Regions from separate parts of the Pseudomonas sp. NCHU5216 genome, predicted to be linked through region 1. Evidence: riboswitches for the same ligand, from Rfam matches in the RefSeq annotation. Region 1 holds a riboswitch; each other region holds the start of a gene.

Region 1 (4,305 bases):
CACCGATCTGAAACGGCTGCACCAGCACCTGCCGGAAGTCTCCGAGCTGTTCGTGGTCGATGCCAGCGGCCTGATCGTCGCCTCCACCCACGCCCCACGAATCGGCCAGCGTCACGATGCCAAGGCCCTGACGGCAGGCCTGGCCGGGCAGTTCCTGCATGGCCCCTATGTCGACCCGCTGACCCTGCAACTGGGGGCCACCACCTCGAAGTTCCACGATGCCGTGACCCTGATGTTCCATCAGCCCCTGCAGCAGGCCGGCAAGGCGCTCGGCTGCCTGTGCGCGCGCATCCCCAACGACGTGCTCAGCGACCTGATCCAGCGCGAGGCCGGTCATGTCTACCGCGACTCCGGCGACAACTACCTGTTCATGGTCAAGAGTGTGCACGACCCGCAGATCGCGCCAGGCACCGCCCTGTCTCGCTCGCGCTTCGAGGACGACACCTTCACTGGCGGTGACAACCTGAAACAGGGCGTGAAAACGCCCTTCGGCACCGTAAAGGTGCAACACCACACCGAGTTCGAGCTGCGCTTCACTGACCCATCCAGCGGCCAGTTGCATCCGGGGGTGCGGGAAACCATCCGCAAGGGGCACAACCTGTTCGCCCTGTATCCGGGCTACCCAGACTATCGTTACGTGCCGGTGGTCGGTGCCGGCCTGACCTTGCAGATGCCCGGCTCCCCGGACACCTGGGGGCTGATGTGCGAAGGCGATCTGGAAGAGGTCTACCGCCAGCGCAGCCTCGGCTACAGCCTGACCAGCCACCTGCTATTCGGCCTGCTGGCATTGGGCCTGCTGAACTGGCAATTACCACGCCTGCTGCCAACCCATGCCAACGCGCTGAGCATCACTGCCAGCGCCCTGCTGCTGCTCGTTTACTGGGCCTTCAGCCTGCGCCCACGCATGCGTCAGCTTCAGGCGCTGTCGGACTTTTTCCTGGAAACCGCCGAATGCGGGGCCCCCTTGAGCAACCGCCTGGAGCTCCAGCGTTTCAACAGCGACGAGGCCGGCGCGCTGGCCGGCTGGGTCAACAGCTTCGTCGACAAGATGGACCACACCATGCAGGGCATTCTCAGCGCCGGTGCCGCCCTGCAACAAAGCTCCAGCGACCTCAGCCGCATCTCCAGCAGTGCCAGCCAATGCGCCGGCGAAGGGCAGACCGCGGCGGTGTCCACGGCCCGTGCCATGGTGGAGGTCAACCACAGCATCGGCGAAGCCACCGCCTACATAGTCGACAGCGAACGCGCCTCGCAACAGGCCCTGGCCATGACCCGCCAAGGCAGCGCAGCGGTCAACCAGAACGCCCAGGAAGTCAGCCAACTGGCCGAGCGTATCCAGCAGTCCAGCCAGACCCTGCAAGCCCTGAACCAGCAGACAGCGGCCATCCAGCACATCAGCGAGTCGATTCACGCCATCGCCGACCAGACCAACCTGCTGGCGCTCAACGCCGCCATCGAGGCCGCCCGCGCCGGCGACAGCGGACGCGGCTTCGCCGTGGTCGCCGATGAGGTGCGCAACCTGGCCAGGCGCACCTCGCAAGCGACCGAGGAGATCACCACCACCTTGGCCAGCGTGCGCCAGCAGACGTTGGAGAGCATGGACAGCATGCACAGTTGCCAGGAAGCGGCGCAGCGCAGCGTGGCCCGCTCGGATGAGGCCACCGCAGCCCTGCAGCGCATCCAGCATGACGTGGAGGCCATGCAAGGCCGCCTCGTCCAGCTCAGCCAGAGCATGCAATCGCAACTGACCCAGGTGCATGCGGTGAACGATCAGGCCCAGGCCATTACCGGCGCCGCCGAGCGCAGCAGCCAGAGCGCCGAGGAGATCCTCCAGGCAGCTCAGGCCCTGGCGCAACTGGTGCTGGATCTGCACAAGACGGCCAGTCGCCTGAGCCAGCAAGAGCCCACGACGAAGCCCCGCGAGCTGCGCCACGAGAAGCTGCCGACGCAGTCCAGGGCAGCGACTCACATGAGCATGAACTCCACTCATCGTTGAATGAGCGCAGCTTGCTTGTCATTCCCACGGGCGCGCACTAAGGTGCGCGCACTTCATGTTCCGCCAGGGTGTGCCGCGCAAGCGGCGTTAAACGGGAAGTCGGTGCGGTCATCATGAGCAATGCCGACGCTGCCCCCGCAACGGTAATCGACAGCAGCCACAAGGCTGCAACGGCATCCAACAGCCACTGGGTAAGCCCCGGGAAGGCGGATATCGGTCGAGAGCCCGGAGACCGGCCCTGGCGGTGTGACGCGTGTTGCGGAGGGCGACACGCTCAAGCACCGCCCCCCCCGCGTGCTTGCGCCTGCCCTCCTCGAACGTCTGCCGACCTTTGAGGAATAACGATGAAACTGTCCCGCCTGGCCCTGGCCATCGCCCTTGTGCCCGCGCTGTCGCCGGCTGCCGAACCCTATGTGACCGAACCGCTGGTGGTCACCTCCGGCCGCCAGGCCGAACCGCAGGCCCAGGCCACGGCAGCTACCAGCGTGTTCACGCGTGAGGATATCGAGCGTTTGCAGGCGCGCAGCGTGCCGCAGTTGCTCAGCCGCGTGCCCGGCGTGCAGGTTGCTAGCTCCGGCGGGGTGATTTCCTACTCCGTGCGCGGCACCAGTACCGCACAGACCCTGGTGCTGATCGACGGCCAACGCGTTGCCTCCGCCAGCAGTGGCATCGCCCGCCTGGACTACCTGAACATCGATAACGTGGAGCGCTTGGAAGTGACGCGCGGGCCGCGCTCATCCCTGTATGGCGCCGACGCCATTGGCGGGGTGATCCAGATTTTCACCCGCCGTGGCGAGGCAGGTCTGCACCCACAGGTGCGCCTGGCGCTCGGCAGCCATCGTACCTTCCAGCGCAGCGTGACGCTGGCAGGCGGCAACGAGCGCACCACCTTCAATCTCGGCGGCAGCCTGGACGAAAGCCACGGCTGGGATCGCACCAGCGACGACGTCGGCGCCGACAGCGACCATGACGGCCTGCGCAACAAGGCCGTACACCTGAACCTGGATCATCGTTTCAGCGATGACTGGAAAGCCGGGCTGAACCTGAACGACCAACGCGGCGACAGTGAATACGACGACGCTTACAACTTCGTCCCCGGCCAGCCCCACGACGAGTTCCGCCTGAGCAGCTACAGCGGCTATCTGGACGGCCAGCTCAGCGCTAACTGGAACAGCCGTCTCGAGCTGGGCCGCAGCTTCGACCGCAACAAGGCGCTGGGCGCGGCAGATAGCTGGAACAATGGCACGCTGGAAACCACGCGCCACTCGGCGAGCTGGATCAACCGCCTGCAACTGGGCGCCGCCAACCAACTGACCCTGGGCAGCGACTGGTACGAGGATCGGGTCGATGGCAGCACGGCATTTGCCGAAGACCAACGCGACAACCATGCCTTCTTCGCCCAGCACAGCTTCAAGGGCGAGCACTTCGGCACCGAACTGGGCCTGCGCCACGACGACAACCAGCGCTACGGCAGCCAGAATAGCTGGAATGCCGCTCTCAGCCTGCCCGTTGGCGACAGCCAGAGCTGGATCCTCAGCTATGCCGAGGGCTTTCGCGCGCCCACTTTCAGCGACCTCTACTACCCAGGTGCCGGCAACCCGAATCTGCAAGCAGAGACCTCGAAAACCTACGAGCTGCAATGGCGCGCCGACGCCTCCGGCACGCAGTTGAGCACGTCGCTGTATCGCACCGACATCGACGACATGATCGCCTGGGACAGCAGCGCCAACCAACCGGAGAACATCGCCAGGGCACGCATCGATGGCTTCGAGGCCAGCGTTGCCCGCAACCTGCTGGGCTGGCGCGCCAACCTCGGCCTGAGCCTGATCGACCCGCGCGACCGCAGCAACGGCCACACACTTGCCTACCGCGCACGGCGCACCCTGAGCCTGGATCTCGACCGCCAGTTCGGCGCTTTCACCGTAGGCGGTTCCTGGCGTGTGGTGAGCCAACGCTACGATGACGCCGCCAACACCCGCCAACTCTCCGGCTATGGCGTACTCGACCTGCGCAGCAGTTGGCAGAGCACGCCCGAGCTGCGCTGGGATCTGAAGCTGGACAATGTATTGGATCGTCGCTACGCCCTGAGCAACTACATGCGACCAACCAGCGCGCTGGACTTCATGGGCGAGCCACGCCCCTACCGCGATGCTGGCCGCACCGCGCTGCTGGCGGTGACCTGGACGCCAGCGCTGTAGATTCGAGGCTGGTAGGGGTATTGGCAGTTTGGGGGGACTGCTTGTTTGATACCGGACTGGCAATGCGGTTGGTTTTTTGGGGTGTCTGTTCCGAATTGCCGCGTTTTTGCT
Region 2 (4,305 bases), on a different contig from region 1:
CGGGTGCCGGATGACCTGGCCTGCCGCGTGCGCGTCGGCGGTTTCGGTGGCGCCGAAGGCCTGGCTGCCTTTGTCGCTGCTGAAGGCATTGAGCTGTTGCTGGATTTGACCCACCCCTACGCCGCGCAGATCAGCCATAACGCCGCGCGCGCCGCCGAACTGGCGGGTGTGCCCTGCTGGGCGCTGCGTCGTCCTGGCTGGCAGCCCGGTGCCGATGACCACTGGTGCGAGGTGGACGGCTGGGATGAACTGACCCAGGCACTCGCGCCGTTCTGCAGACCGTTCTTTACCTCCGGGCGTGAGCCGCTGGTGCATCTGCACGAGATCCCTGCGCATCAGCACTGGACGGTGCGCTGCCTGCAGGCCGAGCCGGCGCCGCCGCGCGCCGAGATCATCGGTGCACGCGGGCCGTTCTCGCTGGACGAGGAGCGCGCGCTGTTCGCCCGTATTCGATGCGACGTGCTGGTAAGCAAGAACAGCGGCAGCGCCTCCACTGAGCCCAAGCTGCAGGTGGCGCGTGAGTTGGGCCTGCCGGTGTTGCTGCTGCGCCGTCCCGAGTTGCCGGTGGTCACGCGCCAGTTCGCGGAACTGGATTCCCTGTGGGAGGCGCTAGCCGAATTAGCCGCGTAGGGTGGATCACGCTTTATCGATCCACCGCCTTGGTGGACGTGAAAAGCGACGTCCGCCCTACACGCGCTGTTAGACTGCCGGCCCTTTTGGAGACAGTCATGAGCCAAGCCCCCTACGCCCGCATCCTGTTTATCGGCCCCGGCCTGGGGCGTGGTGCCACCGCCGAGCGTCTGCAGCAGCGCATCGAAACGCTGCTGGGCGAGGCGCATCTGCATGACACGGAGCAGGACGGCTTCTGGCAAGCCATCATTGATGCGCCACGCCCACTGCTGGTGGTGGATCTGGAGCCGCGTGCCGATGCCGCGCACCGCGATTGGCTGCGCGAGCGCATCGCCGAACGCGGTAACGGGGCCGAGGTATTCGTGGTCTGCACGGCCATGGAAGATGCCTGGCTCGATGGCCTGGGCGCGCTGCTCGAACGCCGTGAAGCGCATATTCCCTGCAGCGATGTGCCGCCGGTGCCGGCGCACCATGCCTGGTCGCAGATTCCACCCCATGCGCAGCGCCTGCTGCTGTGCAACGGCCCACGCTGCACGCGCAAGGGCGCGCTGGGCCTGTGGAAAACCCTGCGTCAGCGGCTCAAGGCCGCCGGCAAGCTGGAATGCGCGGGCGGCGTGCATATCACCCGTAGCCAGTGCCAGTTCCCCTGCGACCTGGGGCCCACCGCGAGCCTTTATCCACAGGGTGAGTGGTATGGCATCCAGGATGAGGCAGCGGTGATCCGCCTGGTCGATGAGCGTCTGGTGGCGGGCAGGGCGCTGCCGGAATTGCGTATCGATGAGCTGGGCGGCAACTAGCCGCCATGGTGGACAAGCTGCGCGTTGTCCACCCTACGCCTGAGTCCAACCCACAATGGCCCCGCGCCTTGACTTGAACGGAGGCGGGTGGTCATATCCGCCCCGCTTCAGGTGTCTCACGCCGCCGCGCGTGAGGTGAAACGGGAAGTCGGTTGAAGTCCGACGCTGCCCCCGCAACGGTAAGCGAGCGACCGCATCGAAACGCCACTGTGCGCCACGCGCATGGGAAGGCGATGCGCTCATGACCCTCGCAAGCCCGGAGACCGGCCTGAAGTCGTTATGTCTGGCAACCCGCGGTGGGCGGGCGTTGACTCCAGTAGGGCGCCGCCGTGCCCCTGTCTGCTGTTGCGCATTTCCATCGGATTGCCGTGCCTTTTCCCTGACGATGGAACACTCATGGCGCGCCATTTCCGCTTCAAACAACCGATTCTGACCGTACCGGCCACGGCACCCGCATGCCTGCCTTTCAGGCTGCGAAGGTCGATAATGTTATGTTATAACAATTGCATTTCAGCCCTCGATTCACCGCGTAACAACGGAAGCTCAGCCGTGCGAAACCCCGCTCTTCATTGCGCCTGGTCACTGGCCCTGCTGTTCAGCAGCCTGGCTCTGGCCGACAAGGCTGTCGACTTGCCCGAACTCGATGTCCAGGCCAAGGCCGCCGAAGAGGGCGAGAGCGATCTGCGCACGCCCACCAGCAGTGGTTCGCGCCTTGAGCTCTCGGCCCTGGAAACCCCGGCCAGCACCAGCAGCCTGAGCGGCGCCGAGGTGCGCGGGCGCAACAACCGCAGCGTGCAGGACGCGGTCACCCGCACCCCCGGCATCACCTTTATCGGCACGCCCGGCAACGGCGGCACGGCGCTGTCGGCGCGTGGCTTCACGGGCCATGCGGCGACCATGCAACTCTACGACGGCACCCGCCAGTACGTCGGTGCCGGCACCGTGACCTTCCCGGTGGACACCTGGTCGGTGGCGCGCATCGACGTGCTGCGCGGCCCGGCCTCGGTGCTCTACGGCGAGGGTGCCACCGGCGCGGTGATCAACGTGGTGCCGAAAAAGCCCTTCGCCGGCCCGGTGGAGAATCACCTGCGCCTGGGTTATGGCAGCGATGACCGCCGCCAGGCCGCGCTGGATAGTGGCGGCTCGCTGAGCGATGCGCTGAGCTATCGCTTCACCCTCAACCAGCAGGCCAGCAACGGCTGGGTCGATCGCGGCGATTCCGACAGCCTGGCGCTGAGCGCCGCGTTGCGCTGGGAGGCCAGCGAAGACCTGAGCTTCACCCTGTCCCATGACCAGGGCGAGCAGCACCCGGAGCGCTACCTCGGCACGCCGCTGGTCGACGGCAAGCTTCGCGAGCGCATCCGCGAGCGCAACTACAACGTGGCCAACGCCGATATTCACTACAACGACCAGATCACCCGCCTGGTAACCGACTGGCGCATCAACGACGCGCTGACGGCCAACAACCAGCTCTACTACATCAAGACTCGGCGCTACTGGCGCAACAGCGAAGCCTACCGCTGGCAGCCGGGCGATACGGTCGAACGCGGCGACTTCTGGCGCATCAAGCACAACCAGGAGCAGCTTGGCGACCGCCAGAGCTTCAGCCTCGATCACGCCCTGTTCGGCCTCGACAGCCGCACGGTGGTTGGTGTGGATTACAACCATATCCGCTTCGCCCGCCACCACGACTTCGGCAATACCTTCACTGACAGCGTGCCACTGGGTCAGTCCGGCGGCGGCAGCTATCAGAGCACCGACAGCTATCGTCCACGCGAGCTGAATCTGGCTCGGCAGTTCTCGCTGTTCGCCGAGAACCGCACGCAACTGAGCGAGCGCCTGTCGCTGGTCACCGGCGTGCGCCGCGATCAGGTGCACCTCGAGCGCAGCAACCTGGTCGACGACAGCCGTGTCGACCGCAGCCTCACGGGCGACAACTGGCGTGCCGGGCTGGTCTTCGCCCTGACTCCGGAGCTGTCGCTGTATGGCCAGTACGCCACCAGCACCGAGGGAGTGAGCAATCTGCTGACCTTGAATCCGAGTCAGCAGCAGTTCGATCTGAGTGAAGCCAAGCAGACCGAGATCGGCCTCAAGCAGCTTTTCTGGGGCGGGCAGGGCGAATGGACGCTGGCGGCCTATCACATCGTCAAGGAGAAGCTGCTCAGCCGTGAAACCCCGACTTCGCCTACCGAGCAGATCGGCCGGCAATCCTCCGACGGCCTGGAAGCCTCGTTGGAACTGGCGCTGGGGCGTGGCTGGCAGGTGTCGGCCACCGCGGCTTTCGTGCGTGCCGAGTACGACGATTTCGTCGAAGGCGCTGGCGACCGCAGCGGCAATCGCCCGGTCGACGTGCCCAAGCGCAGCGCCAATCTGTGGCTGAACAAGGATCTCGGCAGCGGCGTGGAGGCCGGCATCGGCGCGCGCTACGTCGATGCGCGCTATGTCGATACGGCCAATACCGAGAAGGTGCCGGGTTACACGGTGGTCGATGCCAATATCGCCTGGCAGGTGCTGAGCGACGTGCGTCTGGGCCTGGAGTTGAATAACCTGTTCGACCGCCAGTACGCCACCAGTGCCAGCAGTGATGGTGAGCAATGGTATCTGGGTGCGCCGCGTTCGCTGTTCGTCACCGCTGACTACCGCTTTTGAAGTGCGCGGGGGGAGAGGTTCCGTGTCAGTGATTAGCACCTCCGGCTGGTCTTTCAGCCTGTTCTCGACGCCGCCGAGCCAGCGCACGGCGGCACCCGAGCCGCGCTTGCGCATCCGAGACCTGGCCTGGTCGCCGGACGGCCGGCGCGCCTTGCTCGAGGCCATCGACCTGGAGATCGGCGATGGCGAGCTGCTCGGCCTGATCGGCCCCAACGGCAGCGGCAAGACC
Region 3 (4,305 bases), on a different contig from region 1:
AATACAGGGCGACGATCTCCACCGCCCAGTTCAGCGCACTGACCTGGGTCAGCAGCCAGGTCAGCAGGGTCAGCGGCAGCACCGCCAGGCACCAGGCGCTCACGCCGTGGCTGCGCCAGCCGCCACCCGCCGGGTTGAAGCGCTGCTCCAGGCGCTCGGCCAGCAGCCCGAAGGCCACCAGCGGGTGGCCGCGCCTGGGCTCGCCCAGCGCGGCGTCCAGGGCCACACCGGCGCAGGTGATCAGCGCCAGGCTCATCGCTCACTCACCCTGCACGCCCCAGCGGTTCTCGAACAGCAACTCGGCCAGCGGTCTCGGCGTGGCCCAGCCCTCCTCCTCCAGCATCGGCTTCTGGTAGAAGGCATGCACTGGCCCCAGGCAGAGCAAGGCCACCGGCTTGCTGCCAGCGGGCATGCCCAGCAGTGCGGCCAGTGCCTCGGGGTCGAACAGCGACACCCAACCCAGCCCCAGGCCTTCGGCACGCGCCGCCAGCCACAGGTTCTGGATGGCGCAGGCCACCGAGGCCATGTCCATTTCCGGCAAGGTGCGCCGGCCGAAGACATGCGCTTCGCGGCCCTCCATCAGCGCCACGGCGAGCAGCTCGGCGCAGTCGCGAATGCCCTCGACCTTGAGTTGCATGAATTCGTCACTGCGTTCGCCCAGTGCCTCGGCGGTTTGCACCCGCTCGGCCTCCACCAGGGCATGGATCTCTTCACGCAGGTGGCGATCACTGATGCGCATAAAGCGCCAGGGTTGCATCAGCCCCACACTAGGGGCGTGATGCGCGGCTTCCAGCAGACGCGCCAACACCTCGGCGGGCACCTGCCCCCCTGCAAAATGGCGCATGTCGCGGCGTTCGGCAATGGCGCGGTAAACCGCCGCGCGTTCCTCGGGCGTGAAGGCCTTATCGGTCATGGCTGTAACAGCGCGGCGGCTGCCTCCGGGTTCGACGGTAGGTAGAAATGGATATAGCTGGCGGTCAGCCGCCCCAGGCGATACACCGCCTCGGCCACCGCCTTGCCATTCGGGCATCGGCCCAGGGCAAGGGGCGCCAGGGAACTGTCCAGCCGCGAATGATGATAGCTGTGCCCACGCAGCTTGCCTTCCGGCAGCGTCACTTCCTGCAAGGCCAGGGCGGTCAGCCGGGGCTGTAGCGCCGCGTTGCCGCTGAGCAGGCCGAGCATCTGGCCGCTGACGCCTTGCTTGTCGCGCAGCTCATCGAGCAGGTAGAGCATGCCGCCGCACTCGGCCAGCAACGGCTTGCCCGCCTGGTGATGGGCACGAATCGCCCTGGCCATGGCCTGGTTGCCTTCCAGCTCGGCCAGGTACAGCTCGGGGTAGCCACCGGGCAGGTAGAGGCTGTCCACGTCCGGCAACTGGCTGTCGAGCAATGGTGAGAAATACTGCAGCTCGGCGCCAAGGGCCTGCAGCAGATCGAGATTGGCCTGATAGAGGAAGGCGAAGGCGGCATCACGCGCCACCCCGATACGTACGCCGGCCAGCAGCGGCACTGGCGGCGCTTCCTGCGGCGGCGCGGCGAAGCTGACAGGCGCCGGCAGATCGACGTCGGCGCTGGCCGCCAGGGCATCGGCGGCGGCGTCCAGGCGCGCATCCAGGTCGGCCAGCTCCGCCGCTTGCACCAGTCCCAGATGGCGGCTGGGCAGTTCCACCGCAGCGCTGCGTGGCAAGGCGCCGAACCAGCGGATAGTGGCCGGCAAGGCATCACGCAGAATATCGCCATGGCGATTGCTGGCCACCCGGTTGCCGAGCACCCCGGCAAAGGGCAGATCGGGCTGGAAGGTGGCCAGGCCATGCGCCAGCGCACCGAAGGTCTGGGCCATGGCCGCACCGTCGATCACGCCCAGCACCGGCACGCCGAAATGCCGGGCCAGGTCGGCCGCCGAGGGTTTGCCGTCGAACAACCCCATCACCCCCTCGATCAGGATGAGGTCGGCCTCGCCGGCGGCCTGCCACAGCAGGCGACGACTCTCCGCTTCGCCGACCATGGCCAGGTCGAGCTGGTACACCGGCGCACCACTGGCACGGGCGTGGATCATCGGGTCGAGAAAGTCCGGGCCGCACTTGAATACCCGCACCCGTCGCCCCTGGCGCCTGTGCAAGCGCGCCAGGGCGGCAGTCACGGTGGTCTTGCCCTGGCCGGAGGCCGGCGCGGCGATCAACAGGGCCGGGCAGTGATGCGAACTCATCAGTATTCGATACCCTTCTGCGCCTTCACCCCAGCCTTGAACGCATGCTTGACCAGGCTCATGTCGGTGACCGTGTCGGCGGCCTCGATCATGCCCGGCAAGGCGCCGCGCCCGGTCACCACCACATGCTGCAACAGCGGCCGCGCCTCGATATCGGCCAGCACCGCGTCCAGCTCCAGGTAACCGTGCTTGAGGGCGATGTTCAGCTCGTCCAGCACCACCAGGCCGATGGCTTCATCGTTCAGCAGCTCACGGGCCATGGCCCAGGCCTGCTGCGCCTTGGCGATATCGCGCTGGCGATCCTGGGTTTCCCAGGTGAAGCCCTCGCCCATCACGTGGTAGCTGACCTCTTCGGGAAAACGCCGGAAGAAGGCCTCTTCGCCGGTGCTGGCGGCGCCCTTGATGAACTGCACCACGCCGACCTTGAGGCCATGGCCGAGGGCCCGCGCGACCATGCCGAAGGCGCTGCTGCTCTTGCCCTTGCCATTGCCGCTGTGCACCAGCAGCAGGCCGTACTCGTCCTGGGCCTGGGCGATCTTTTCGTCGATCAGGGCTTTCTTGCGCTGCATGCGCGCCTTGTGGCGGGCATCGCGTGCGGCCGACTCGCTCATGCCGTGCTCCTCTTGGTCAGACGCCCGCCTCGCCCTGCCCGAACGAGGGGCGGCGCGGCAAGGTAACAGTCAGGGAAGCTGGCAAGGGCGAATCCTCCATCACTGATCCGGGCATTTCATGGCGGGCAGGCGGAGGCAGGAACGCAAGCGCCCCCGCACGGGCGGGGGCACAGGCCGGTCAACGCCCTCCGCGCTGCCGTGAAACTGCTACAGGCCGGTCTCCGGGCTCGTGAGCGAAGCCAATGGCTCGACGCCGCGCCTTCCCGTGCCTAGGGTCTGTTGCGGCGTTCGACTCACCTACCGTTGCGGGGGCAGCGCCGGCTTGAGCACCGGCTTCCCTGTTTCACCCCGGCACCGTCACGGATGACGGCGCGGGGCACCTGAAGCAAGGCGCGCAGGTTAGAGCCAGGGCGTCCCGTGCGTCAACGCTCGGTTCAGCGCGCCGCATCCGGGCGCGCACGCGGCCCCGGCAGGATGCCGTTGTGCATGTTGCTGGAAAGCAGGCGGAAGCTGGTGATACCGGCGATTTCATGGCCGCGATCACTCAAGGTATTCACCACCTGATCGATCAGCGCCACCACCAGCATGCCAACCAGGCCACCGCCGTTGTTCTGCTGCTGTTCGGCACTGCTGGCGCGCGCGGTGCCTTCCCAGAGCAGCTTGCCGTTACGCAGATCCACCAGCTTGGCGGTGGCGGTCACCGCCACTTCGCTGGCGATGATCTTGTAGCTGCTGCCGTATTCGGTGACATCCAGATACAGCACGCTGTCGGCACCGAAGATCTCGCGCAGCTTCTGCGGCGAGGCCTGGCGAACCTCCTCGGCATTCATCAGGCCGTTCTGCTTGAAGGTCTCGTCCACGACAGCCACCGGCATCACGTAATAACCGGCCTCGCTGAGCGGCAGGGTGACCTGCGAATAGAAGCTGTAGGACGCCTTGACGTCCGGCGACTGGTTCACCGGCGGCAACACCAGGATCGACGCCGGCTTGCTTTCCAGGAAAGCGCTGTAGTCGTAGGACTTGGGTGCAGCACAGCCGCCGAGGATGGCCAGGCAGGCCAGCAGCGCGGCGGCTTTCAGTGCAGCGAAGGAAAAGATCGTCTTCATTGGTCGAATTTCCGCATCAGAAAGTCCATATAAGTGGCGGACTCGGGGTACAGGGCCTTTTCGGTCTCGAACTCCTGGCGCACCTGGTCGAGCTTGCCGACATCGGCATAGAGCATGCCCAGATGGGCATGGAAGCCCGGCGGCAGTGCGCGATCGCTAGCGCGTGCCTTCTGCACGCTGGCTTCCAGCGCGGCGATCTGCTCCTCGGTGCTGCTCTGGTTGTCGAAGCGTTGGTAGACCTGCTGCTGGTAACCATCCCAGTAGTACAGGGGCTGCGGGCCACTGGTACAGCCACCCAGCACGCCGAGTACTAACATCCCGGAGAAAACGGCCAATCTGCGTGCAATTGTCATGCTTGCGAAGTTCCTTTTACTTGGTTGGAT
Region 4 (4,305 bases), on a different contig from region 1:
GCACTCCGCTTCAGTTGTGAACGCGCTTCGCGGCTGAAGCCCTCCCACAGGGAATCAATCACCCCCGCCATTTCTGCCCAGGCACCAGAATCATGGAAAAGTACGGCGAATCCATCGGCTCCACCTCGTCCAACGGCACGATTTTCTGATTGGCCATGGTGGCGCGCTCCACGTAATGGGCGCGGCCATCCAGACCCAGCTTGCGCAGCACGCGGCGCACCTTGTCGAAGTTGCGCCCCAGCTTCATCACCACGGCGGCTTCGGCGTCGCGCAGGCGCTGTTCCAGCTCCTCTTCCGGCAGTACGCCGGAGAGCACGCTCAAGCTCTGGTTGCGATACACCAGCGGCGTACCCAGCACCGAGGCGCAGCCGAGCATCGAGCACACGCCGGGCACCACCTCCACCTGGTAGCGGTCGGCCAGGCGGTCGTGCAGGTACATATAGGAGCCGTAGAAGAACGGGTCGCCCTCGCAGATCACCGCCACATCCTGGCCGGCATCCAGCAGCCGGGCGATCTGCTCGGCGCAGGTGTCGTAGAAGTCGGCGATCACATCCTCGTAGGACAGTGGTGGGGCGAGCTTCTCGGTGGTCACCGGGTAGACCAGCGGCAGACGCTGCTGGGTATCGCTCAGGTGCGCCTCGATGATGCCGAAGGCATTACCACCATGGCCGGCGTTGTGTTTGGCCTTGGCCACGAAGTAGGCCACCACTGGCGCCGATCTGAGCAGGCGCAGGGCCTTGAGGGTAAGCAGCTCGGGGTCACCGGGGCCGACGCCGAGGCCAAGCAGACGGCCAGCCATCACTCCACCTCCGAGGCGAGGGCGTTGACCGCCGCCACCGCCATGGCGCTGCCGCCACGCCGGCCCCGCACGATCACGTAGGGCACGCCACGGCTGTCGGCGGCCAGGGCGTCCTTGGATTCCGCCGCGCCGATAAAGCCCACCGGCATGCCGATGATCAGCGCCGGTTTCGGCGCACCGGTATCGAGCATTTCCAGCAGGTAGAACAGTGCAGTGGGGGCATTGCCGATCACCACCACACTGCCTTCGAGGTGTTCGCGCCAATGCTCCAGGGCCACCGCCGAGCGCGTATTGCCGACTTCGCGGGCCAATTCCGGTACGCCGGCATCGTGCAGGGTGCAGATCACCGGGTTGTTGGCCGGCAGGCGCGGGCGGGTGATGCCCTCGGCAACCATGCGCGCATCGCAGAGAATCGGCGCGCCGGCCAGCAGGGCGGCGCGGCCAGCGGCGCCAGCGCCGGGGGAGAAGCGCAGATCCTCCACCACGTCGACCATGCCGCAGGCGTGGATCACCCGCACGGCGAGTTTTTCCAGGTCGGCGGGGATGCCAGCCAGGTTGGCTTCGGCGCGGATGGTGGCGAAGGAGCGGCGGTAGATTTCCTGGCCGTCGCGGATGTAATCAAGCATCGGGGGTTCCTGCGGGGTGTTGGCGGGCGAACCAGGCGCCGGCCTCGTCGATGGTCAGGGCCGGCACCAGCAGACGGCCGAAACCGGGCGCCTCGGGCGTGCGTTGATAGAGTTGGTAATGGTCGGGCGTGCTGGCCAGCAGGGTGTAGGGCTGCACCCGGGCGCTGGCGCAACTGCGCGGGCAGGCGCTGAGGTGCACCTGCGGGCGCGTGCCGCTTGCGCGCAGCAGCTCGGCCAGGTGCAGGGCGTGGTGCTTGCTGTCGGCCAGGCCGCGCGCGCAGGCGGCCGAGCCCGTACAGGCAACCAGGCCGAGCAAGGGCTCGTCGGCCTGGGTGAGCAGGCCCAGTTCCGCCAGCGCCGTCAGCAGCTCGTGGGCCGCGGCCTCGGCCACATTGCCCAGCAGCAGGCCCTGCCAGGGCGTCAGGCGCAACTCGCCGTCGCCATATCGCTCGCTCAGTTCAGCCAGGGCAAACAGTTGTTCGGCATGCAGGCGACCGAGCTGGGCGCCGGCCGCGACCATGTACAGGCCACTTTGCACCTGTGGATAAATACCGGCTGGTGGGCGCATGAGCGTAGCGCTGGGCTGCCAACGGGGCGCTGCCGCTTGCAGGGGGAAATCCAGACGAGCCTGCAAGCGTTGCAACAGCTCGGCTGAGGGTATCTGCGTCAGTAACTGGCGCATGCGCGTCTGTTCGGGCGTGGCCAGTTCGAGAAACAGCAACAGGAGCTGGCGCACCAGTTCGACCGCCTGGCTCGCTTCGATTCGTGCCAGTGGCGCGTCAACCGGGCAGCCGGCCAGACCCAGCAGCAGATGCTGCTCGTCCTCGGCGGCCAGCCACAGGTCATGGGGGTGTTCGCGCATGGCCAGGGCTTCGCCGCCGTCCAGTTGCAGGGCGAACTTGGGCGACAGGGCATGCAGCGCTGGGGTGTCCTGCAGCAGGTCGAGCAACTGGCCGGCCAGCGGGCGCACGTCCATCCGCATGTGCGGGTCGAGGCCGGCGGCGGGGCTGAGCAGCAGGTTGCGCACATCATCGGCGGCCGCCACTCGCGGGCCGAGCCCGGCGCCGAGCAGGGCATCGATCAGCGCGCTTTCCTGGCCGGGCAGTACACCGCGAATCTGCAGGTTGCTGCGGTTGGTCAGCTCCAGCACGCCGCTGGCGCACTGCCGTGCCGCCTGGGCAATCGCGCGGGCCTGGGCACTGCGCAGCACGCCACCGGGCAGCTTGATGCGGCAGATGCCGCCATCCAGCGCGGGGACGATGCGCAGCAGGCCGGGGCAGGCGGAAGGGCGGACGGACGTGGGCAAAGGGTCACCTGTGGCTAACGACGCGGCGACCGAACCAGCGGAATCCACCCACGGGGGATTCCATGGCATCGGTACACCCCGCCCGATGTTGGCACTCGCGACCAGCGTTCGTCGGCAGGTCTCCTGGCTGACAGGTCTTGATCCGCTGCGCCTTCCCGGTTAACAGGCCGTTGAAAAACTACCTACGTTGGCAATACTGCGTTAAAAACGGCCTCGCGTGCGAGCCCAGTCAAAATGCTCATTTACAACACGTAAACTGCGCTTTTTCGGCCGTTTGATTCGCTAGCGCTCACCCTTCGGGCCAGCCGTTGGCTGTTACTCCCATTGGTCGTTGCGCCTTGTCTTGCCTGCCTCGCCTACGTTTTTCAACGGCCTGTTCCCAGTGGCCGATTGCATTGGACTCGCTGTTTACAGTTGCGGGGGCAGCTCGGTCGCGATCAGAGATCGCTCCGGATTCCCTCTTAGGCCCGTTTTATAAGGGGCACCGACGAAGGCTGTATTATGCCCGCTTTGCCCGGCGTCGCGACACGCGCCCTGTCGGCTACTTGCGAGGAAGGTGGATGAAACCCTGGTTGACCCTGGTGGGCATCGGCGAAGACGGCTATCCCGGTCTGGGCAAGGCCGCGCGCCGCGCCCTGCTGGCGGCCACGCGCATCGTCGGTGCGCCGCGGCAACTGGCCTTGCTGCCGCCGTGCATTGGCGGCGCACGGGAAACCTGGCCCAGCCCCTTCGACCTTGCGCCTCTGCTGGCGCGACGTGGCGAGGCGGTGTGTGTGCTGGCCAGTGGCGATCCGATGTTCTACGGCGTCGGCGCCAGCCTGGCGCGCCAGGTGCCTGCCGACGAACTGCGAGTATTGCCGGCGCCGTCCTCGGTGTCGCTGGCGGCGGCGCGTCTGGGTTGGCCGTTGCAGGAAGTGGAAGTGGTCTCCTTGGTCGGCCGGCCCCTGGCCACGCTCAACGGCAAACTCTTCCCCGGCATGCGCCTGCTGGTGCTGAGTGCCGATGGCGATACACCCGCGCAGGTCGCCGACGCCCTGCGCGCGCGTGGTTTCGGCGCCAGCCGCCTGACCCTGCTGGAGCATCTGGGTGGCCCTGAGGAACGCCGCCTCGATGGCCTGGCCGCAAGCTGGAACCTGCCGCGCGGCGCTGACCTCAACCTGCTGGCCATCGAATGCATGGCCGACGCCGGAGCTGTGCTGTTGCCACCGACCTGCGGCCTGCCGGACGACGCCTACCGCCACGACGGCCAACTGACCAAGCGTGATGTGCGCGCGGTTACCCTGGCGCGCCTGGCGCCGCTGCCCGGAGAGCTGCTGTGGGATGTCGGCGCCGGTTGTGGCTCCATCGGCATCGAGTGGATGCGCGCGCACCCGGCCTGCCGCGCCATCGCCATCGAGGCCAACGAGGGACGTCAGGCGCATATCCGCCATAACCGCGATGCCCTTGGCGTGCCCGGTTTGCAACTGGTGGCCGGGCATGCGCCCGAGGCGCTGGCCGGGCTGCCGGCGCCGGATGCCATCTTTATCGGCGGCGGCGTTACTGCATCAGGCGTGCTGGATGCCTGCTGGGCCGCG

Evidence for each region. Region 1 has a riboswitch for cobalamin ahead of ACSVIK_RS17080 (TonB-dependent receptor domain-containing protein). Riboswitches for the same ligand answer to the same signal wherever they lie in the genome.
Region 2: linked by a shared signal. The riboswitch ahead of ACSVIK_RS07460 (TonB-dependent receptor) and the one ahead of ACSVIK_RS17080 (TonB-dependent receptor domain-containing protein) in region 1 are both predicted to bind cobalamin.
Region 3: linked by a shared signal. The riboswitch ahead of cobO (cob(I)yrinic acid a,c-diamide adenosyltransferase) and the one ahead of ACSVIK_RS17080 (TonB-dependent receptor domain-containing protein) in region 1 are both predicted to bind cobalamin.
Region 4: linked by a shared signal. The riboswitch ahead of cobG (precorrin-3B synthase) and the one ahead of ACSVIK_RS17080 (TonB-dependent receptor domain-containing protein) in region 1 are both predicted to bind cobalamin.

What each region holds. Positions count from the first base shown of each region.
Region 1 covers NZ_JBQLIX010000024.1:78,795-83,099, forward strand. The annotation lists gene ACSVIK_RS17075 (methyl-accepting chemotaxis protein) at 1,268-1,996, shown strand; cobalamin riboswitch at 2,046-2,251, shown strand; gene ACSVIK_RS17080 (TonB-dependent receptor domain-containing protein) at 2,341-4,194, shown strand.
Region 2 covers NZ_JBQLIX010000006.1:192,864-197,168, forward strand. The annotation lists gene ACSVIK_RS07450 (cobalt-precorrin-6A reductase) at 1-630, shown strand, start outside; gene ACSVIK_RS07455 ((2Fe-2S) ferredoxin domain-containing protein) at 729-1,427, shown strand; cobalamin riboswitch at 1,520-1,713, shown strand; gene ACSVIK_RS07460 (TonB-dependent receptor) at 1,977-4,076, shown strand; gene ACSVIK_RS07465 (ABC transporter ATP-binding protein) at 4,135-4,305, shown strand, end outside.
Region 3 covers NZ_JBQLIX010000044.1:30,415-34,719, forward strand. The annotation lists gene cbiB (adenosylcobinamide-phosphate synthase CbiB) at 1-256, opposite strand, end outside; gene bluB (5,6-dimethylbenzimidazole synthase) at 260-913, opposite strand; gene ACSVIK_RS22540 (cobyrinate a,c-diamide synthase) at 910-2,205, opposite strand; gene cobO (cob(I)yrinic acid a,c-diamide adenosyltransferase) at 2,205-2,816, opposite strand; cobalamin riboswitch at 3,012-3,215, opposite strand; gene ACSVIK_RS22550 (DUF799 domain-containing protein) at 3,251-3,922, opposite strand; gene ACSVIK_RS22555 (DUF4810 domain-containing protein) at 3,919-4,275, opposite strand; gene ACSVIK_RS22560 (CsgG/HfaB family protein) at 4,292-4,305, opposite strand, start outside.
Region 4 covers NZ_JBQLIX010000006.1:188,275-192,579, forward strand. The annotation lists gene ACSVIK_RS07430 (precorrin-2 C(20)-methyltransferase) at 59-799, opposite strand; gene ACSVIK_RS07435 (precorrin-8X methylmutase) at 799-1,425, opposite strand; gene cobG (precorrin-3B synthase) at 1,418-2,731, opposite strand; cobalamin riboswitch at 3,041-3,235, opposite strand; gene cbiE (precorrin-6y C5,15-methyltransferase (decarboxylating) subunit CbiE) at 3,292-4,305, shown strand, end outside.